One region of the Salinarimonas sp. NSM genome, then DNA from elsewhere that is predicted to be linked to it. Evidence: riboswitches for the same ligand, from Rfam matches in the RefSeq annotation. Region 1 holds a riboswitch; the other holds the start of a gene.
The links. A riboswitch is a leader RNA that binds a small molecule or an ion and turns the genes downstream of it on or off. The one in region 1 is predicted to bind thiamine pyrophosphate.
Positions count from the first base shown of each region.

Region 2: another riboswitch for thiamine pyrophosphate. It lies ahead of thiB (thiamine ABC transporter substrate binding subunit); the one in region 1 lies ahead of thiM (hydroxyethylthiazole kinase).

Region 1 covers NZ_JBQTCJ010000025.1:42,876-53,576, forward strand. The annotation lists gene ACTZWW_RS11075 (tripartite tricarboxylate transporter permease) at 6-1,547, shown strand; gene ACTZWW_RS11080 (tripartite tricarboxylate transporter TctB family protein) at 1,537-2,025, shown strand; gene ACTZWW_RS11085 (YdcF family protein) at 2,334-3,215, opposite strand; gene ACTZWW_RS11090 (ribonuclease activity regulator RraA) at 3,234-3,938, opposite strand; gene ACTZWW_RS11095 (TRAP transporter substrate-binding protein) at 4,025-5,107, opposite strand; gene thiD (bifunctional hydroxymethylpyrimidine kinase/phosphomethylpyrimidine kinase) at 5,094-5,891, opposite strand; gene thiE (thiamine phosphate synthase) at 5,888-6,586, opposite strand; gene thiM (hydroxyethylthiazole kinase) at 6,583-7,386, opposite strand; TPP riboswitch at 7,376-7,481, opposite strand; gene ACTZWW_RS11115 (papain-like cysteine protease family protein) at 7,566-8,144, opposite strand; gene ACTZWW_RS11120 (hypothetical protein) at 8,259-9,197, opposite strand; gene rpe (ribulose-phosphate 3-epimerase) at 9,194-9,868, opposite strand; gene ACTZWW_RS11130 (hypothetical protein) at 9,882-10,701, opposite strand, start outside.
Region 2 covers NZ_JBQTCJ010000012.1:5,245-15,945, reverse strand. The annotation lists gene ACTZWW_RS06960 (phosphoribosylanthranilate isomerase) at 1-48, shown strand, start outside; gene trpB (tryptophan synthase subunit beta) at 45-1,286, shown strand; gene trpA (tryptophan synthase subunit alpha) at 1,345-2,169, shown strand; TPP riboswitch at 2,245-2,352, shown strand; gene thiB (thiamine ABC transporter substrate binding subunit) at 2,416-3,453, shown strand; gene ACTZWW_RS06940 (thiamine/thiamine pyrophosphate ABC transporter permease ThiP) at 3,450-5,027, shown strand; gene ACTZWW_RS06935 (thiamine ABC transporter ATP-binding protein) at 5,021-5,737, shown strand; gene ACTZWW_RS06930 (TVP38/TMEM64 family protein) at 5,811-6,596, shown strand; gene ACTZWW_RS06925 (SDR family oxidoreductase) at 6,610-7,320, opposite strand; gene ACTZWW_RS06920 (ribose-phosphate pyrophosphokinase) at 7,334-8,266, opposite strand; gene uvrC (excinuclease ABC subunit UvrC) at 8,572-10,686, shown strand.

The DNA.
Region 1 (10,701 bases):
CGTCCATGGACCTCCTGCCGTACCTCGCCCAGGCGCTCACGCCGTTCAACCTGCTGCTCGCGCTGGGTGGTGTGGTGCTCGGCACGCTCATCGGCGCGCTGCCGGGCCTCTCCGCCACGATGGCGGTCGCGGTGCTCGTGCCCTTCACCTTCGCCATGGCGCCCGCCTCCGGCCTGATCGGGCTCGGCGCGATCTACACCGGCGCGATCTACGGCGGCGCCTTCGCGGCGATCCTCGTCAACACGCCCGGCACACCCTCGGCCATCGCGACGACTTTCGACGGCTTCCCGATGGCCAAGCGCGGCGACGGCAACCTCGCCGTGACGCTGGCCACGCTCGCCTCCGTCGTCGGCGGCCTCGTCGGCGCGCTGGCGCTGCTGTTCCTGTCGCCGCCCTTGTCGAAGGTGGCGCTCGCCTTCGGGCCGCCGGAGTACTTCTGGCTCGCGATCTTCGGCCTGACGCTCATCTCCGCGCTCTCGCAGGGCGACACGCTCAAGGGCATCCTCGGCGCCTCGTTCGGCCTGTTCCTCGCGACCGTCGGCGTCGCGGTCGTGGGCGGCGACGTGCGCTACACGCTCGACCAGCCGATGCTGGTGGGCGGCTTCGACGTCATCGCCGCGCTGATCGGACTCTACTGCATCCCCGTGGTGATCGACCTCGTGGCGCGGCCCGATCCGCACCTGAAGGTCTCCGTCCAGGCCGGCGGCTTCCGGCTGGCGGAGGCGGTGGGGCACTGCGCGCGCAACTGGTTCAACCTGATCCGTTCCTCCGTGATCGGCACCGTGGTCGGCATCCTGCCCGGCGCCGGCGGCTCGATCGCGTCGCTCGTCTCCTACTCGGAGGCGCGTCGCTCGTCGAAGCATCCCGAGCGCTGGGGCAAGGGCGAGCCCGGCGGCATCCTCGCCACCGAGAGCGCCAACAACGCCACCGTGGGCGGCGGCTTCATCCCGACGCTCGTGCTCGGCATCCCCGGCACGCCACCCGACGCCGTCATCCTCGGCGCGCTCCTCGTCCAGGGCATCCGAACCGGGCCCGGCCTGTTCACGGGCCAGGGCGACATCGTCTACACCTTCATCTTCGGCCTGCTGATCGCGACCGTCCTGATGCTGCCCGTGGGCCTGCTGATCGGGCGCTACGCCTACCAGGCGATCGTCTCGATCCCGAAGGCGGTGCTGGTGCCGACCGTGGCGTTCCTGACGATCATCGGCTCGTTCGCGATCCACAACTCGATCACCGACGTCTACACGATGCTCGGCCTGGGCTTCCTCGGCTGGATCCTGGCGCGCTTCGGCTTCGCGCCGTCGCCGATCGTGCTCGGCATCATCCTGGGGCCGATCGCCGAGCAGGGCTTCGTGCAGGCCTGGCTCATCGGCAACGCGCAGGGCAACGTGCTCGGCATGTTCCTCGGGCGCCCGATCAGCCTCGCCATCGCGGGGCTGGCGCTGCTGACGCTGTTCTACCCAATCCTCACCGACACGCTGAAAGCCCGCCGCGCCCGCCGCGGCGGCACGGCGGCGACGCCCCGGGAGACGATCGATGCGGACTGAGCCCGGCTCGAGCCCCGCGCCGGAGCGCGCGCGCGGCGATATCGGAACGATCGTGCTGTGCGTGCTCTTCGTGGCGCTCGGCGGCTGGATGATCGCCGGCAGCATGGCGATGAGCCCGCTCGGCGCCGTGTTCCCGCGGGTGATCGCGGGGATCATGATCGCGAGCGCGCTCGGCATCCTCGCCCTGCGGGCGCTTGGGCGGGCGGGGCCGGTGCCCGTCGTCGAGGCCGGCTCGACGCCGCGGCGGCTCATGCTCTGCGTGGTGCTCGTCGCCTGGGCCGTGCTGATGCCGCGGCTCGGCTTCTTCGCGACCTCGATCGCGGGCTTCCTCGCCGTCCTCGCCATCGCCGAGTACGATGCCTGGACCGCGAAGCGCACGGCGGCCTACGTCGCCGCGGCGCTGGCGCTCGTCGGGGGCTTCTGGCTGCTCTTCGTCGAGGTGCTGCTCGTGCCCGTGCCCCGCGGCGTGCTGTTCTGAGGCCGCCCAAAGTTATGTGAACATCGAGACGAGGAAATACAGTACAGAATGCGTTATCAAGAATACAGCCGCCACCGAAAAATATATCATGACGGTTGCAAATCTTGCAAATCCGGAATTCTCGTCTGAACCATAAACCTGCGCCCTTGAGGCCTTCAGGCCGCCGCGTCGGTTCCACATCCAGCCGATGGCGCACAATAGAGCCCACCCTATCACAAACAGATAAGGAACGCCCTTGAAGCCAAAATAGACCGGAGCAAATAATGAGAGAACTGTTCCGAAGCCTATCATTTTCAAATCCACGTCCTTTAGGTCGAAGAACAGAGTTCGGCATTGGTTGTAGAATTTTGAGAGTGTTGGTACATGCCATGCGCGACTGACGAGGCGTGGTCGGGCGCGGGGAAGAGCGCGTCGGTGCGCCCGGTCAGCCGATAGGCGAGGAGCCCCACGTACTCGCGCATTGCGACGTCGAGGCGCTGGAGCCCGGCGGAGATCGAGCGGAAGCCGCTCGTTCCCTCGCGCCCGCCCACCGTCCGGAAGTCGGTGGGGTAGGGCACGACCTCGAAGCCCGCGCGCCGGAACACGCCCATCGAGCGCGGCATGTGCCAGGCGGACGTCACGAGGAGCCAGCGGCTGCCGGGCGCGGGGTCGACCGCCTCGCGGGAGTAGACGGCGTTCTGGAAGGTGTTCTGCGAGCGATCCTCAATCACCAGACGCTCGGGCGCGACGCCCATGGAGACGAGCGCCTGCGCCATCGCCTGCGCCTCCGTGTAGCGATCGGCGCCGATCAGGCTCGAGCTGCCCCCCGAGAGCACGATCGGCACGTCGGGGTGGCGCCCCGCGAGGATGACGGCGGAGGTCAGCCGGTCCGCCGCCTCGTTGAGGACGGGCTGGCCGAGCTCGATCGAGGCGTCCTGCGCGGTCGCCCCGCCGAGCACGACGATCCCGTCGATCGGCGCCCCGGTCTCCGCGTAGAGCGGAAAGCGCGTCTCGAGCGGGTTCATCAGGAGGCTCGCGACGGGCGAGAGCCCGAAGAGCGCGAGCGCGGCCGCCGCGGTCCAGGCGAGCCCGAGCCCGAGGCGGCGTGCGCGCGCGACGCCGGCGAGCAGAAGCCCCGCGACGAGCGCGATCAGCATCAGGTTCGAGGGCGCGAGCACGAACCAGACGACCTTGGAGAGGACGAAGAACACGGGGATCGCCGCCTCGTCTCAGCGCCGGGCCGTCTCGGCCTCGAAGCGCGCCTTCGTCTCGGCGTTGGGCGGATAGAGCCCCGGCAGCGGCACGCCGCGCTCGACCTCGCGCATGATCCAGGCCTCGAGCCGCTCCTGCTCGACGGCCGCGACCGCGACCTCTGCGACCATCGCCTTCGGGATGACGACCGCGCCGTCCCCGTCCGCGACGATCACGTCGCCGGGAAAGATCGCGACGCCGCCGCAGCCGATCGGCTGCTCCCAGCCCACGAAGGTCAGCCCCGCGACCGACGCGGGCGCGGCGACGCCGTCGCACCAGACGGGCAGCCCGGTGCCGCGCACGCCCTCGCCGTCGCGCACGGCGCCGTCGGTGACGAGCGCCTTGACGCCGCGCTTCCTCATGCGCGCGCACAGGATGTCGCCGAAGATGCCGGCATCGGTGACGCCCATCGCATCCGCCACGCAGATCGCGCCCTCGGGCATCGCCTCGATGGCGGCGCGGGTGGAGGTGGGCGAGCCCCAGCTCTCCGGCGTGGCGAGATCCTCGCGCATCGGCACGAAGCGCAGCGTGAACGCCTCGCCCACCACGCGCTCGGAGGTCGCGAAGGCCGCCTTGGGCCCGGACATCCAGGAGCGGCGCACGCCCTTCTTGAGCAGCACGGTGGTCAGCGTCGCGGTCGTCGCGGCGTGGAGGGCGTCGGCGATGGTCTTGTCGAGGGGCATGGGGATTTGGTCCGGGTGAGGAGGATGGCGCACCCTAGCCGCCCCGCCGCTTCGGCGGAAGGCGTCATGGGCGCGTAACCCGAGCGTCACCCCCGCACCAGCGCCCGCGCCATGTCGGCCTCGAGCCGCGACCACGGCGCCATCCGCGCCTGCGCCTCGCGATAGCTCGCGACGATCCGCGCTGCGAGATCGGAGCCTCCGGCGATGGCGTCGATCTCGGCGTCGGCGGCCGCGGCCGCGGCCTGCATCAGGTCGGCGGGGAAGCCTTCGAGCCGCACCTCCGCTTCCGAGAGCATGGCCCTGAGCCCGCTGGCGTTTCGCCTGTGGGCGTCGGCCAGCGCGAGCCCGTGCTCGGCCTGCGCGGCCTCCGCCACCACGCGGCGGAGGTCGTCGGGCAGGGCGGCGAGGGCGTCGGAGCCCACCAGCAGCTCGCTCGCGCCGTTGGGCTTGGCGAAGCCGGGGGCGTAATAGAGCGGTGCGACCTGGTGGAGGCCGAGCTCGTAGTCGCTCGCCGGCGCGAGGAACTCGACGGCGTCGACCGTCCCGCGCTCCAGCGCCGTGTAGGTCTCGCCCGCGGGGATCGTCACCGGCGTCGCGCCGAGCCGCTCGTAGACCCGCGCGCCGAGCCCGGCGACGCGGATGCGCAGGCCCGCGACGTCGGCGAGGCTCCCGATCGGCCGTCGGAAGAAGCCGCCCATGCACGGGCCGGTATTGCCCGCCAGGAAGGGCGTCACGCCGACGCGTCCGTAGAGCTCCTCCCACAGCGCCTGCCCGCCGCCGAAGGCGAGCCAGGCCTGGTGCTCGATCGGCCCGAGCCCGAAAGGGACGGTGGTGAAGAAGGCCGCTTCGGGCATGCGGCCCTGCCAGTAGAGCGATGCGCTGTGGCCGGCCTCGACGGTGCCGTTCGAGACCGCGTCGAGCACCGAGAAGGCCGGCACGATCTCGCCCGCGGCGAAGAGGTCGACCACGAGCCGCCCGCCGGACATGGCGTTGATGCGATCGACGATGCGCTGCGCCGTCACGCCGGGTCCGGCCTGGCCGCGCGGCCAGGAGGTCACGAGGCGCCAGCGGATCGGCGCGTCCTGCGCCCGCACGAGAGCGGGGGCAGCGAGCGCGCCGCCGGCGAGGCCGAGCGCGCCGCGGCGGGTGAGGCGGTTACCAGATGCCATGGAAATGATGCACGGGCCCGTGCCCGCTCCCGATCTCGAGCCCGTCGGCCGCGGCGATCGCGCCGGCGAGCCACGCCTTGGCCGCGCGTGCGGACTCGGCGAGGGAGGCGCCCTTCGCGAGCTCGGCCGCGATCGCCGAGGACAGCGTGCAGCCGGTCCCGTGCGTGTTGCGCGTCGCGATCCGCGGGGCGACGAGCCGCGTGACGCCCCGCGGCTCGACCAGCAGGTCGACGCTCTCCGGCCCCGAGGCGTGGCCGCCCTTGATCAGCACCGCCTCGGGGCCGAGCGCCAGCAGCCGCTCGCCCTGGGCGCGCATGGCGTCCTCGTCCTCGGCGACGGGCTCGCCGAGCAGCGCCGCCGCCTCCGGCAGGTTCGGGGTGAGCACGAGCGCGCGGGGCAGGAGGACGGCGCGCAGCGTCTCGATCGCGTCGTCCGACAGGAGCTTGTCGCCGGACGCCGCGACCATCACGGGATCGAGCACCACGCAGGACACGCCGTGCCGGTCCAGGCCGGCGGCGACCGTCTCGATCACGGCGGGCTTCGACAGCATGCCGATCTTCACCGCGTCGACCTTCAGGTCCGACAGCACGCTGTCCATCTGTGCGGCGACGAAGTCCGGCGGGACGTCGTGGATGCCCTGGACGCCGCGGGTGTTCTGCGCGGTGAGCGCGGCGATCACGCTCGCGCCGTAGACGCCGCGGGCGGAGAAGGTCTTCAGGTCGGCCTGGATGCCGGCTCCGCCGCCCGAATCCGAGCCGGCGATGGTGAGGGCGATGGCGGTCATGTGGTCTCCTCGTCGGCTCGAGCGCCGCGGGCGGCGAGCGCCTCGTCGACATGGCGACGCAGGCGCGCCGCGGCGGCGGCGGGATCGGGCGCGCCGAACAGCGCGGAGATGACGGCGACGCCGTCCGCGCCCGCGCCGATCACCGAGCGGGCGTTCGTCTCGTCGATGCCGGCGATGGCGCCCATGGGCAGGCCCGGCACGGCCGCGCGGCCTGCGGCGGAGACCGCGGCGAGGCCCGAGAGCCCGATCGGCGGATCGGGGTTGTCCTTCGACGTCGTGGCGAAGACGCCGCCGATGCAGCCGTAGTCGACGGGGACCTGCGCGAGCGCGCGGGCGTGATCGGGCGTCTTCAACGTCCACCCGATGATCGCGTCGGGCCCGAGCAGGCGGCGCGCGTCGTGCGGGTCCATGTCGCTCTGGCCGAGATGGACGCCGTCCGCTCCCGCGGCGAGCGCGACGTCGACGCGGTCGTTGACGAGGAGCGGCACGCCTGTGCCGGAGAGCGTCGTCCGCAGTGCGCGGGCGAGATCGACGAGCGCGCGGGTGTCCGCGTGCTTCTCGCGCAGCTGCACCAGCGTCGCCCCGCCCGCCACCGCCCGCCCGACGAGATCGACGAGGTCGCGCCCACGCGCGTCCGCGAGGCCGACGATGGCGTAGAGGCGAAGGTCGACGGGGTTCCTGTCGGCGTGATTCACGAGACCCTCGCACGGGATACGAGCGCCGCCGCGTCGAGCGCGTCGAGCGCATCGAGGTAGGCGGCGGGGAAGGAGCCGGGGCCGGCGGCGCGACCGCCGGCGATCTCGCCGGCGACGCCGAGAACGAGGAGCGCCGCCGCGGCGGCGACGAGCGCGTCGTCCTCCAGCGCGGCGAAGGCGGCGACGAGCGCGGAGCCCGCGCAACCCATGGCGGTGACGCGGGCCATCAACGGGTGTCCGTTGGCGATCCGCACGGCGCGGGTGCCGTCGGTCACAAGATCGGTCGGGCCGGTGAGGGCGACGACGCAGGCGTGATCGCGCGCGAAGTCGTCAGCCGCCTCGGCGGTCGGCGCGCGACCCGCGAGCGCCTCGAGCTCACCGGGGTTCAGCCGCAGGATCGCGGGGCCCGCCGCGAGGAGATCGCGGGCGACCGCGAGCCGGGGTGGGGAGGCCTCGACGAAGACCGGATCGAGTACGATCGGCCGTCCGACCTCGCACGCGGCGGCGACAGCAGCGGGGATGCCCGCCCGGCGCTCCGCATCGAGCGTGCCGAGGTTGACGAGGACGGCGTTCGCGCGTCGCGCGAAGTGGCCGGCCTCCTCGGCGGCGATCGTCAGCGAGGGGATGGCACCGGCGGCCAGCAGCAGGTTCGCGGTGAAGGCCTGCGCGGCGGCGTTGGTGAGCGCGTGCACCCGCGGGCGGCGGGCGCGGGTCTCGGCGAGGAGCCGCGCGGCGTGCTCCGCGATCCGATACGCTGCGATGTCATGTGACGCGGCACGCGCGGGCGCGTTCTCGTCCATGTCTCGTTCCCTCCGCCGGCACGACCCGGATCAGGTTCGATGGGTTGGCGCGGATTTGCGCCTCTCAGCCCGCATGGGCACCCCGTGAGACCGTCGGCGGCTAGGTAACGCGCGCTCACCGCCCGCGCAAGGGGTACGCGGCGCGAGGCGACATGGGTCGGATGCGCAGGAGAGCCGCCTCAGTGAACCGCCAGCACCACGGACATGCGCTGTGCGAAGAGCGGCCAGTCCTGCTTCATCCCAGGCGCGACGAAGGGATCGTGATAGGTCACCACGGCCCACGGCCCGTTCGGCGTCTGGTAGACGTCCATTCCCGTGATCACGACGAAGTGGCTGCCGTCCACGTGCGCCACGATCGGGCGCCCGGTCCGGCGCATGTGCGTGATGAAGTCCGGCGCCCAATGGCTGATCTGAAGCGTGCTGATGCGGCCGCCGAACATCCCGACGAGACCGGAGATCTCGCTGATGTGCCCGGGGCGCAGGCAGAGATCCGGGCGTTGGCAGCACGGCGCGCCGTAGGCGAGCTCCAGCATCCGGCACTGGCCGGGGGTCGGCAGCCCGGACGATTCCGCGGCCATCTTCGCGCTGGCGACCCAGCACCAGACGATCGTGTCCTGCGGATGGTAGGGCACCGGCAGCCGGATGCTGTCGATCAGCACCTGCGCGCGGGCCTCGTCGCCGCGCGTCGCGAAGAGCGCGAGAAAGCACGAGAGGAAGGTGAGAGCGCGGATCGCGCTCGCCCATGCGCGACGTGTCATGACGGCCGCCCCCCGGCGTCTTGTCCTCCGGCTACGATGTCACGAGCCCTCGGCCCGGGCAATCGAAAGTTTTGCCGAGGCCGCGTGACGCCCGAAGCCTCCCGTTGCCGTCCCTCAATCCCGGCAAGCGAACGGCGGAAAGGTGCTCGCCGTCCCGGCATTCATGGCGAGGATGACCATGACGTTGGCGAGCGCGAGCTCCTCCGCCGAGCGCGGGCAGACGTCCGCGGGCGCGGTGCAGCCCGAGGCGATGAAGGCGTCGTGGCGGGCGATGAACTCCGCGGAGATGCCGTCGGTGCCGAGCCGCCGCGTGGCCTCGTCCCAGGCGGCGGTGTAGCGCGCGCACTTCTCGCGCGTCCAGGCGTCGCCGCTCCACGCGTCGCCGCTCCACGCGTCGACCGGCGCGCCGTCGCCCGGCCCGGCGTCGCCGCCCGGCTCGCCGTCCCAGGAGCCGCCGCTCCAGTGCTCGCCGCTGAAGCCGTCGCCGCTGTGCATGTCCCCTTGGGCGAGCACCGGACGGTCGGCCGCGCCCACGAGGAGGCACGCCGCGACGAGCGTCGCGGCGAGCGCGACGGGTCGCCGGGCGGGGGCGACCGTCGTCAGCATCGCGCAGGCCGCGATCGCCGCGAGCGGCCAGGGCAGCAGGTAGGGGCGCGCCGTGACGGCGAAGGCGCCGGCGGCGTCGATCGTCAGCCCGATCACGGCATGGCGCAGCGTCGAGAGAAGCCCGTCCTCGCGGAAGGACCAGACGACGTCCATGGCGTTGCGGTCGATCGCGAACAGCACGAAGGCGACGCCGGGCACGAGCACGAGTCCCGCGAGGGCGGCGAGCGCCGATCGCCGGATGGCGCCTGCGGGCGCGAGGCGGCGCAGGAGCAGTGTCGCGGCGACGCCGGCGAGCAGGCCTGCGGCGCCGAAGAGCGCGATCACGAGGGTGGTCCGCGGCGAGAGCGCCTCGTCGCGCTCGACGATGCGCAGGGCGACGATCGCCGCGGTGCCGAGGGCGAGGCCGAGGCCTCTCGCGAAGGCCGAGCCGAGCGCGGCCACGGTCACCCGCGCGCACCCGCCGCGGCGGCGCGGATCGCGGCGATGTTGCCGGCATAGGCGGAGGGGCCGCCCCTGAAGGCGGCGGAGCCCGCGACGAGCACGTTCGCGCCCGCCGCCGCGACGAGCGGCGCCGTCTGCGGCGTCACGCCCCCGTCGACCTCGATCGCGATCTCGCGATCCCCGACCATCTCCTTGATACGGCGCACCTTCTCGACCACGGGGGCGATGAAGGCCTGCCCGCCGAAGCCGGGGTTCACGGTCATCGCCAGCACGAGGTCGACGTCGTCGAGGAGCGGCGCGATAGCTTCGGCCGGGGTGCCCGGGTTGAGCGCGACGCCCGCCTTCTTGCCGAGGCCGCGGATCGCCTGGAGCGAGCGGTGCACGTGCGGTCCGGCCTCGACGTGCACGGTGATCACGTCCGCACCCGCCTCCGCGAATGCGGACAGGTAGGGGTCGGCGGGCGCGATCATCAGGTGGACGTCGAACACCTTGGCGGTCGCCGGGCGGATCGCCTGCACGACGACGGGGCCGAAGGTGAGGTTGGGCACGAAGTGCCCGTCCATCACGTCGATGTGGATCCAGTCCCCCCCGGCCTCGGCGACCGCGGCCACCTCGGCGCGCAGCGCGCCGAAATCGGCGGAGAGGATGGAGGGGGCGATGAGGAGGTCGCGCGTCATGCGCCCGGCGCTATCACGGGGGCGGGGCGGGCGCAACGGCGTCTTGACGGGCGACCAGCCGCCCCGCCACCGGCTTCACGATCTGCGGCATCAGGTAGATCGGGAATTGCGCCAGCGCGAAGAACAGGAACGTGTCCCCCGGCGTCGCCGCGCCCAGCGCCGCGACGAGGACGCCGATGTTGCGCTGGCCCGTGGCGTAGCCGAGCACGAAGCGCTCCGCGGACGGGAGCATGCGCAGGGCCAGCAGGCTCGTGGCGAAGCCCACCGCAGAGAGGCCGAAGACGAGCGCGAGCACGCCGGCGACGAAGGCGGGGCGGTCCAGCATGGCCGCGAGCACGCCGTCCATCGCGGCCACCGCGAAGAGCGCGTAGAACAGGACGCCGAGCCCGTCGAAGCGCGCCTTGTGGCGGCGGATGCGCTCGGTGCCGAGGCTCGCGCGCAGAGCCGCGCCGGCCGCGAGCGCGCCGCCGACCAGCAGCGCGAGGCGCTCGACGAGGGCGCGCACGTCGAGGTCCACCGCCGCGCCGGCGATCCGCTCGACGAGGAGCGGCGAGACCAGCGGCGCGAGCATGGTGGTGAGCAGGACCACGCACACGAGGAGCGTCGGCGGGAGGTTCAGCATCATCGCCACCGCCGGCGAGGACAGGATCGGCGGCGCGGCGGCCCAGAGCGCGAGACCGAGCACGATCCCGGGCCCGAGCGCCTCGCGCCCCGCGACCGCGAGGATCGCGAGCGCCACGAGGGGCGGCGCGGCGACGAGCCAGGCGGCGGAGAGGCCGATGCGGGCGGGGCGACGCACGAGCGCGGCGAGCGCCGCGAGATCGACGCGCGCG
Region 2 (10,701 bases), on a different contig from region 1:
GCCGCCCGCGCCGCCTGGCGCGCACAGGACGAGGCAGGAACGCCGTGACCGCTCCGCAGAAGCCCAATTCCTTCCGCAACGGCCCGGACGAGACCGGGCATTTCGGCATCTACGGCGGCCGCTTCGTGGCCGAGACCCTGATGCCGAACATCCTCGAGCTCCAGGCGGCCTACGAGGCGGCCAAGGCCGACCCGGAGTTCGAGCGCGAGCTGCGCGCCTACGCCACGCACTACGTCGGCCGTCCGAGCCCGCTCTACTACGCCGAGCGGCTGACCGAGCACGTGCGCGAGACGGCGGCGCCCGACAAGGGCGCGAAGATCTACCTCAAGCGCGACGAGCTCAATCATACCGGCGCGCACAAGGTGAACAACGTGCTCGGACAGATCCTGCTCGCCCGGCGCATGGGCAAGAAGCGGATCATCGCCGAGACGGGCGCGGGCCAGCACGGCGTCGCCACCGCGACGCTGTGTGCGCGCTTCGGGCTCGAGTGCATCGTCTACATGGGCGCGGTCGACGTCGAGCGGCAGAAGCCCAACGTCTTCCGCATGGAGATGCTCGGCGCCACCGTGGTGCCCTGCCATTCCGGCTCGAAGACGCTCAAGGACGCGATGAACGAGGCCCTGCGCGACTGGGTGACCAACGTCGAGACCACGTTCTACTGCATCGGCACGGTCGCCGGCCCGCATCCCTACCCCGCCATGGTGCGCGACTTCCAGTGCGTCATCGGCGACGAGGTGCGCTGGCAGATGCAGGAGGCGGAAGGCCGCCTGCCGGATTCGCTGATCGCCGCGATCGGCGGCGGCTCGAACGCCATCGGCCTCTTCCACCCCTTCCTCGACGACGAGAGCGTCGCGATCTACGGCGTCGAGGCGGCCGGGCGCGGCGTCGACACCGGTGAGCACGCCGCCTCGATCTCCGGCGGCAGGCCCGGCGTGCTGCACGGCAACCGCACCTACCTCCTCATGAACGAGGACGGGCAGATCACCGACGCCCACTCGATCTCGGCGGGGCTCGACTATCCCGGCATCGGCCCCGAGCATTCCTGGCTCGCGGACGTCGGGCGCGTGACCTACCTCTCCGCGCGCGACGACGAGGCGCTCGCCGCTTTCCAGCTGATGTCGAAGCTCGAGGGCATCATCCCGGCCCTCGAGCCGGCCCACGCCATCGCCAAGGCTGTGGAGATCGCCGCGGACAAGCCGCGCGACCACCTGATGGTGATCAACTTGTGCGGGCGCGGCGACAAGGACATCTTCACCGTGGCGGAGCATCTGCGGGGCGGGTTGTGAGCCCGCTCGCGAAGCCGCTCGCCGAGCCGCCCGCCCGCCGCCCATCGGAACGCACGCCATGACCGCCCGCATCGACACCCGCTTCGCCAAGGCCCGCGCGGAGGGCCGCGCCGCCCTCGTCACCTACGTCATGGCCGGCGATCCCGACCCGGAGACCTCGCTCGCGGTCCTGCGCGCCCTGCCGAAGGCGGGGGCGGACATCCTGGAGGTCGGCCTGCCCTTCACCGACCCGATGGCGGACGGCCCGGCGATCCAGGCCGCGGGCCTGCGCGCGCTGAGGGCCGGGCAGACGACCGCGAAGACGCTCGATCTCGTGCGCCGCTTCCGCGCCGAGGACGCCGAGACCCCCGTCATCCTGATGGGCTACTTCAACCCGATCTACCAGTACGGCGTGCCGCGCTTCCTCGCCGACGCGAAGGCGGCGGGCGTCGACGGCATGATCGTCGTCGACCTGCCGCCGGAGGAGGACGCCGAGCTGTGCCTCCCCGCCCTCGAGGCGGGCCTCGCCTTCATCCGCCTCGCCACCCCGACGACCGACGACCGGCGCCTGCCGGCGGTGCTCGCGAACACGGCGGGCTTCGTCTACTACGTCTCCATCACCGGCATCACCGGCGCGGCGACGCCGGACTTCGGCAAGGTCGCGAGCGCGGTCGAGCGCATCAAGCGCCACACCGACCTGCCCGTGGTGGTCGGCTTCGGCGTCAAGACCGGCGCCCACGCCGCCGCCATCGCGCAGGGCGCCGACGGCGTCGTCGTCGGCTCCGCGCTCGTCGCGACGCTCGAGGCGAGCCTCGAGGACGGCGCCGCGACGGCCGAGACCGTGCAGGGCGTCGCCCGCCTCGTGGGCGAGCTGGCCGAGGGCGTGCGCAGCGCCGCCCGCTGACCCGCCCGGCTCCTCTCTGAACGGAAGATGTCGTACGGGGACGCTTGCGCCGGCGCGCGGGCGGGTCTACACCCGGGCTGTCTCACGGGGTGCTCCGCACGGGAGCTGAGAGGCGCGGGTGCGCGCCAACCCGTCGAACCTGATCCGGGTCGTGCCGGCGTAGGGATGAGCGACGGGCCGCGCGCTGCGGCCGCCTCCGCACATCGTCGCCCGTCGCGCCCCGGCTCTCGCGAACCGGAGCCGCCGATGCACACCCGAGCCCGCCTCGTTCCCGCCCGTCTCCCCATCCTCGCCGCGCTGCTCGGCGGCGCGCTCGTCGCACCCTACGCACCAGCCGCCGCGCAGGACCGACCGACGCTCACGGTCTACACCTATTCCTCCTTCGTCGGCCGCTACGGCCCGGGCGAGGCCATCGCCGAGCGCTTCGAGGCGTCCTGCGGCTGCGATCTCGACTGGGTGACCGCCGACGACGCCGGCTCGCTGCTCGGCCGCCTGCGGCTGGAGGGTCCCTCGACCCAGGCCGACGTCGTGCTCGGCCTGGACATGAACCTCGCGGCGGAAGCCCGCGCGCTCGGCCTGTTCGCGCCCCACGGCGTCGACCCGGGCGCGCTCGACATGCCGGTCGCCTGGGAGAACGAGATCTTCCTGCCCTACGACTGGGGCCATCTCGCCTTCGTCTACGACACGACCCGGCTCGCGGCCCCGCCGGAGAGCCTGGAGGCGCTGTTCAACGACCCCGACGGGCCGCGCGTCGTGCTCCAGGACCCGCGCACGAGCGCGCCGGGCTTCGGGCTGCTGCTCTGGTCGAGCGCCGTCTTCGGGGAGGGGATGGCCGACGCCTGGGCCGCCCTGACGCCGCGCGTCGTGACCTTCACGACCGGCTGGTCGGAGGCCTACGGCCTGTTCCTCGAGGGCGAGGCGGACATGGTGCTGTCGTACGCGACCTCGCCCGCCTACCATCGCTCCGTCGAGGGGGAGACCCGCTACGAGGCCGCCCGCTTCACGGAAGGGCACTACCTGCACGTCGAGATCGCCGGCGCGACGCGCGCGACCGACACGCCCGAGCTCGCCCGCGACTTCCTGCGTTTCATGCTCTCGGACGGCTTCCAGAGCCTCATCCCCGAAGGCAACTGGATGTACCCGGCGCGCCTGCCCGACGACGGGCTGCCGGAGAGCTTCGAGGGGCTGATCGCGCCGGATGCGGCCTTCCTGTTCGATCCCGAACGCGTCTCCGCCGAGCGCCGGGCGCTGATCGACGCCTGGCTCGAGGCGACGACACGGTGAGGCGCGCGCGCGGCCTGCGCCCGCCGCATCCCGGCGCGCTCGTCGCGCTCGCGCTCGCGGCCCTCGCCGCGGCCGCCTTCGGCGCGCTGATCGGGGCGGCGCAGGACCGGCCGAGCGTGCTCGCGCTCGACGCGTACCTGCGCCGCATCCTGGTCTTCTCGCTCGGCCAGGCCACCCTCTCGACGCTGTTGTCGCTCGCCCTCGGCGCGGCGCTGGCGCTGGCGCTGGCGCGGCGGCGCTTCCCGGGGCGCAGCCTCGCGCTGGCGGCGCTCGGCGCGGCGGCGGTGATGCCGGCGATCGTGGTCGTGTTCTCGGTCGTCGCCGTCTACGGCCGCTCGGGATGGCTGGCGGCGGGGCTCCAGGCGGCGGGGCTTCCGCTGCGGCCGAACCCGTTCGGCTGGCCCGGCATCCTCATCGCCCACGTCTTCCTCAACGCGACGCTCGCCGCGCGGGTCTACCTCGACGCGCTGTCGCGCGCGCCCGCGGAGCACTGGCGGCTCGCCGCGATCCTCGGCTTCGGGCCGCGGGCGACCTTCGCGCATCTCGACTGGCCCATCCTGAAGCGGGAGACGCCGGGCCTCGCCGGGCTCGTCTTCCTACTGTGCTTCACGAGCTTCGCCATAGTGCTGACGCTCGGCGGCGGGCCGGGCAAGGCGACGCTGGAGGTGGCGATCTTCTCGGCGCTGCGGGTCGAGCTCGACTTCGCCCGTGCGGCGATGCTCGCGGGCCTCCAGCTCGCCGTCTGCCTGTCGCTGACCCTCGTCCTGCACTGGGCGGTGACGCGCGCGCCCGTCGCCCCGACCGAGCGCCTGCCGATCGCGCGCCCGGACGCCGGCGACCGGCGCCTGCGCCGGCTCGACGCGGCGGTGCTCCTCCTCGGCGGCGCGCTCGTCCTGCCGCTGCTCGCAGCGACGCTCGAGGGCGCAGCCGCGCTGCCGCGGGTGCTCGACGGCGACCTCGCCCGCGCCGCGACGACGAGCCTCGCGATCGCGCTCGTCTCGGCCGTGCTCGCCTGCGCGATGGCGATCGCCCTCGCGGGAGCGGCGCAGGCGGCGCGGGAGCGACGGCGCGGGCGGCTCGCTGCGGCCTACGACGTGCTGCCCGCGCTGGTGCTGGCGATCCCGCCCTTCGCACTGACGGCGGGGCTCTTCCTGCTCCTGCGCGGACGGGTCGGCGCAACGGAGGCCGGTTTCCTGCTGCTCCCCCTCGTCAACGCCATCGGCGCCCTGCCCTTCGCCTACCGATTCCTCGCCCCGGCGCTGGCCACGAGCGCCGAGCGCCACGGCCGGCTGGCGGCCCTGCTCGGGCTCACCGGCCTGCGTCGCCTCGCCATCGTCGACTGGCCGGTGCTGCGCCGTCCGCTCGCCGGCGCCGCCGCCTTCGCGGCCGCGATCTCCTTCGGCGATTTCGGCATCGTCGCGCTCTTCGGAGGGGCGGAGCTGCGCACCCTGCCCTATCTGCTCTACGAGCGCCTGGGCGCCTACCGGCTCGACGAGGCGGCGGCGATCGGGCTCCTGCTCGTCGCGGCCGCCTTCGCGCTCTCCGCCTTCGCCACACGGATGGCCCGATGCTGATCGTCGACGCCTGCCGCCTCGCCTGGCCGGATTTCGAAGCGCTCTACACGCTCGATGCCGCGCCCGGCGCGATGCTCGCCATCGTCGGCCCCTCCGGCGGGGGCAAGACGACGCTGCTCAACATGATCGCCGGCTTCGAGACGCCTCTCTCCGGCCGGCTCGCCTTCGACGGGCGCGATCTCCTGCCGCTTTCGCCGGCCGAGCGGCCGGTGGCGATGATGTTCCAGGACAACAACCTGTTCGCGCACCTCTCCGCGGCGCAGAACGTCGCGCTCGGCATCCGCCCGTCGCTGCGCCTCGGCGAGGCCGATCGCGCGCGCGTGGCCGACGCGCTCGCGGCGGTCGACCTCGCGGGGCTCGCGGAACGCCGACCCGAGCAGCTCTCCGGCGGCCAGCGCCAGCGCGTGGCGCTCGCGCGCGCGCTCGTGTCGAAGAAGCCCCTGCTGCTCCTCGACGAGCCGTTCGGCGCCCTCGATCCCGGCCTGCGCCGCGAGATGATCGCCATCGTTGACGCCCTGCGCCGGGCCCGCGGCATCACCGTGCTGATCACGATCCACACGCCCGAGGACGTGCTCGACCGGGCGGATTCCCTCGCCTTCGTGGCGCGCGGGCGTGTCCTCGTGCAGGATGTGCCCCGCGCCGCGCTCGACCCGGCACGCGATCCGGCGATCGCCGCCTTCGTCGGTCACGGCGCGCCCGCGAAGTCGTGACCGGCCCCCGAACCGCCCACGCGTTACAAGCCCGGTGCCCGTGCGAAGCAGCGTCGACACCGGGAGAAAGACGATGACCGCGATGCAGGACACACAGGACGACACGCGCGCCGGCGCCTCCGCCGATTCCGGCCGAGCCGGGGCCAGGCCCGCCCGGGGGATGCTGCGCCGGTTCGGCCCGCTCGCGGTGCTCGCCGCGGTGATCGCCGGCGCCTTCGCGCTGGGGCTCGACGAGTACGTCTCCTTCGAGACGCTGCGCACCAATTCCGAGCGGCTGCAGGCCTTCGTCGCCGACGGCTTCGTGCTGGCGGCACTCGCCTACGTGGCGGTCTACGCGATCGTGGTGGCGGCCTCGCTGCCGGGCGGCGCGGTGCTGACGATGACGGGGGGCTTCCTGTTCGGCGTCTTCGCCGGCACCGCCTTCGCGGTCGTCGGCGCGACGATCGGCGCGACCGGCGTCTTCCTGATCGCGCGCACGGCGCTCGGCGACGCCCTGCGCGAGAAGGCGGGCGGCGCGATCGCCCGCATGGCGGAGGGCTTCCGAAAGGACGCGTTCAACTACCTGCTCTTCCTGCGGCTCGTCCCGGTCTTCCCATTCTTCGTCGTCAACCTCGCCCCGGCCTTCCTGGGCGTTCCCCTGCGCACCTACGTCGTGGCGACGCTGATCGGCATCGTGCCCGGCGCCTTCGTCTTCGCCTCGGTGGGAGCCGGCTTCGAGAGCGTGATCGCCCAGGGCGGCGAGCTCTCCGCGCGGGGCGTGCTCACGCCGGAGGTGATCACCGCGCTCGTCGGTCTCGCGGTGCTGGCGCTGATCCCCGTCGTGGTGCGCCGCTGGCGGGAGCGGGCGGCGCGGGGGTGACCGCGCGCCTCCCTCACAGCGAGCGCGTCAGCCCGCCGTCGAGGCGCAGGTTCTGCCCGGTCATGTAGGCGCCCTCCTCCGAGGCGAGCCAGGCGACGAGCGAGGACACCTCCGCGGCCTTCGCGTAGCGCCCCATCGGGATGCGGGCGCGGCGCGCCTCGCTCTCGGGCAGGCTGTCGACGAAGCCCGGGAGCACGTTGTTCATCCGGATGTTGTCCGGCGCGTAGCGATCCGCGTAGAGCTTGGTGAAGGCCGCGAGCCCGGCGCGGAACACGGCGGACGTCGGGAAGACCGGGTCAGGCTCCACGGCGGCGAAGCTGGAGATGCTGACGATCGCGCCCCCGCCCTGCGCCTGCATGATCGGCGTCACCAGCCGGGTCGGACGCACGACGTTGAGGAGGTAGACGTCCATCCCCGCGTGCCAGTCCTCGTCGGGGATGGCGAGCACGTCGCCCTTGGGCCCGTGCCCGGCGGAGTTCACGAGCACGTCCACCCGGCCCCAGCGCGCCATGGCGCCGTCGACGAGCCGCGCGAGATCGGCCACCACCTGGTTCGAGCCGGTGACGCCGAACCCGCCGAGCGCGCCGGCGAGCGCCTCGCCCTTGCCGGACGAGGACAGTATGCCGATACGGAAGCCGTCGGCCGCGAGGCGACGCGCGGCGTCCGCCCCCATGCCGGACCCGCCGGCGGTGACGAGGGCGACCTTCCGCGCAGACGCATTCATGCCCGCCCCCGCCTCAATCGAACAGGCTCGACACCGAGCTCTCGCTCGCGGTGCGGGCGATGGCCTCGCCCATCAGGGGCGCGATGGAGACGACGCGGATGTTGCGGGCGACCTTCACGGCTTCGGTCGGCATGATCGAATCCGTGATCACGAGCTCCTTGAGCTTGGAGTTCGCGATGCGCGAGACCGCCCCGCCGGAGAGCACGCCGTGGGTGATGTAGGCGGAGACCTCGGTGGCGCCTTCCGCGAGCAGGGCTTCCGCGGCGTTGCACAGCGTGCCGCCCGAATCGATGATGTCGTCGATGAGGATGCAGGAGCGCCCGCGCACCTCGCCGATGATGTTCATCACCTCGGACTCGCCCGGCCGGTCGCGGCGCTTGTCGACGATGGCGAGCGTCGTCTCGAGGCGCTTGGACAGCGCACGGGCGCGCACCACGCCGCCGACGTCCGGCGAGACCACCATGCGCTCGCCCGCGGGCAGCCGCTCCTTGATGTCGCGGGTGATCACGGGGGCGGCGAAGAGGTTGTCGGTGGGGATGTCGAAGAAGCCCTGGATCTGGCCGGCGTGCAGGTCGAGCGTCAGCACGCGGTCGGCGCCGGATTCGGTGATCAGGTTCGCGACGAGCTTGGCCGAGATCGGCGTGCGGCCGGCGGTACGCCGGTCCTGGCGCGCGTAGCCGAAATACGGGATCACCGCCGTGATGCGCTTGGCCGACGAGCGGCGGCACGCGTCGATCAGGATCAGGAGCTCCATCAGGTGGTCGTTCGCCGGGAACGACGTCGACTGGACGATGAACACGTCCTCGCCGCGCACGTTCTCCTGGAGCTCGACGAAGATCTCCATGTCCGCGAACCGCTTGACCAGGCAGCGCGCGAGCGGGACGTCGAGGTAGGCGGCGATCGCCTCGGCGAGCGGGCGGTTGGAGTTGCCGGCGACGAGCTTCATCGATCACGGAGCCTTCGTGCTTCGGTGGGCGCGTGGAGCGGACCCGCGCGCGTGTCGCGAGGGGTCATATCGGGTAGGCCGCCATCGGGCAAGCAGTCGTGCCGCGCGCGTTCTCGTCCGGTCGCAGCTCGACGAGTACGGGTTGCATCGAACGTCCTGCCGGGATGTTTGTCAATTCGGTGCGGCGCACAAAGTCTGGGCCGGCGCGCCGCCTCCATGAGCCCATTGCCGTCTGGACAGGCCGCTTCCGCCGCGGCATCGCCGCCCTTCCCCCTCGCCCGGCGGTCGCATACATCTCGCCCACGATGAGCGACGACCCCGAATCCCCCCCGCCGGACACCGATCCCGACGCGCCGCGTCCGCCGGAAGCCGCGGACGCCGAAGGCACGCGCGCGGCCTTCGACTTCGAGACGCCCGCCGAGCTGAAGGCCGGCATGTCGGTGATCCGGCGCTTCTGGGAGACGCTACCCAACGCGCCGGGCGTCTACCGCATGATCGACGCGGCGGGCGAGGTGCTCTACGTCGGCAAGGCCAAGAACCTGAAGTCGCGCGTGGGCTCCTACGCGCGCGGCTACGCGCACTCGAACCGCATCGCCCGGATGATCGTCGACACGGCGGCGATGGAGTTCGTCACCACGCAGACCGAGACCGAGGCGCTGCTGCTCGAGACGAACCTGATCAAGCAGCTCAAGCCGCGCTACAACGTGCTGCTGCGGGACGACAAGTCCCTGCCCTACATCCTGCTCACCGAGGATGCCGAGCGCGCGCCGCAGCTCGTCAAGCATCGCGGGGCGCGGAACCGCAAGGGCGCGTTCTTCGGCCCCTTCGCCTCGGTCTGGGCGGTGAACCGCACGATGACGGCGCTCCAGCGCGCCTTCCTGCTGCGCACCTGCACGGACAGCTACTACGACAACCGCACGCGGCCCTGCCTGCTCCACCAGATCAAGCGCTGCGCAGGCCCCTGCACGGGGGAGATCGGCAAGGACGAGTACGCGGCGCTCGCCGAGGAGGCGCACGCGTTCCTCGCCGGGCGCTCCACCGCGGTGAAGGAGCGGCTCGCGGCGGACATGCAGGACGCGGCGGAGGCGCTCGAGTTCGAGCGCGCGGCGCGCTATCGCGACCGCATCGCGGCGCTTTCCGCCATCCAGGGCTCGCAGGGGATCAATACCCAGTCCGTGGAGGAGGCGGACGTCGTCGCCATCGACGAGCAGGCCGGGGCCTATTGCGTCGAGGTGTTCTTCTTCCGCAACTGGCAGAACTGGGGCAACCGGGCCTACTTCCCCAAGGCCGACAAGGGCCTCGCCCCACAGGAGGTGCTCGCCTCCTTCGTCTCGCTGTTCTACGCCGACAAGCCGCCGCCCCGCCTCGTGCTGCTCTCCCACGACATCGAGGAGCGCGACCTCGTCCAGAAGGCGCTGACGCTGAAGGCCGGCCACAAGGTGGAGGTGCACGCCCCCAAGCGCGGCGAGCGCCGCGCCATGGTGGAGGCGGCGCTGCGCAACGCCAAGGAGGCGCTCGGCCGGCGCCTCGCGGAGCGCTCCTCGCAGGCGAAGCTGCTCGACGTGCTCGCCCAGGCCTTCGGCCTGGCGCGCGCGCCGCGGCGGGTGGAGGTCTACGACAACTCGCACATCATGGGGACGAACGCGGTCGGCGCCATGATCGTCGCGGGTGTCGGCGGCTTCATGAAGCAGCACTACCGCACCTTCAACATCAAGTCGCAGGACCTGACGCCCGGGGATGACTTCGGGATGATGCAGGAGGTGCTCGGCCGGCGTTTCGCGCGGCTGGTGAAGGAGCATCCGGACCGGCTCGTGCACGCGCGCGACGAGGCGGTGGCCGACGAGCCGGAGGAGGCGCGCGAGATCGACGAGGCGCTGATCGCCGAAGACGTCGCCGAGGAGGACATCGCCGAGGACGCCGAGAACGAGGAGGAGGCGCTCGAGGCCGCAGCCTCCTCCGACGAGGAGTTCCCCGCCTGGCCGGACCTCGTGCTCATCGACGGCGGCGCCGGGCAGGTCGCGGCGGCGCGCAAGGCGCTCGCCGGGATCGGCGTCACCGACGTCGCCGTCGTCGGCATCGCCAAGGGGCGAGACCGCGATGCGGGTCGCGAGACCTTCTTCGTCGAGGGCAGGAGCCCGTTCAAGCTGCCCCCGCGCGACCCGGCGCTCTACTTCGTCCAGCGCCTGCGCGACGAGGCCCACCGCTTCGCCATCGGCACCCATCGCGCCAAGCGCAAGCGGGCGATGGTGCAGAACCCCCTCGACGAGATCGCCGGCATCGGCCCCGCCCGCAAGCGCGCGCTCCTCCATCACTTCGGCACGGTCAAGGCCATCCAGCGCGCCGCCCTCGAGGACCTGATGAAGACGCCGGGCGTCAACGCCGCGACGGCCAAGGCGGTCTACGACCACTTCCACGATTGACGCGCCCCCTGCCGT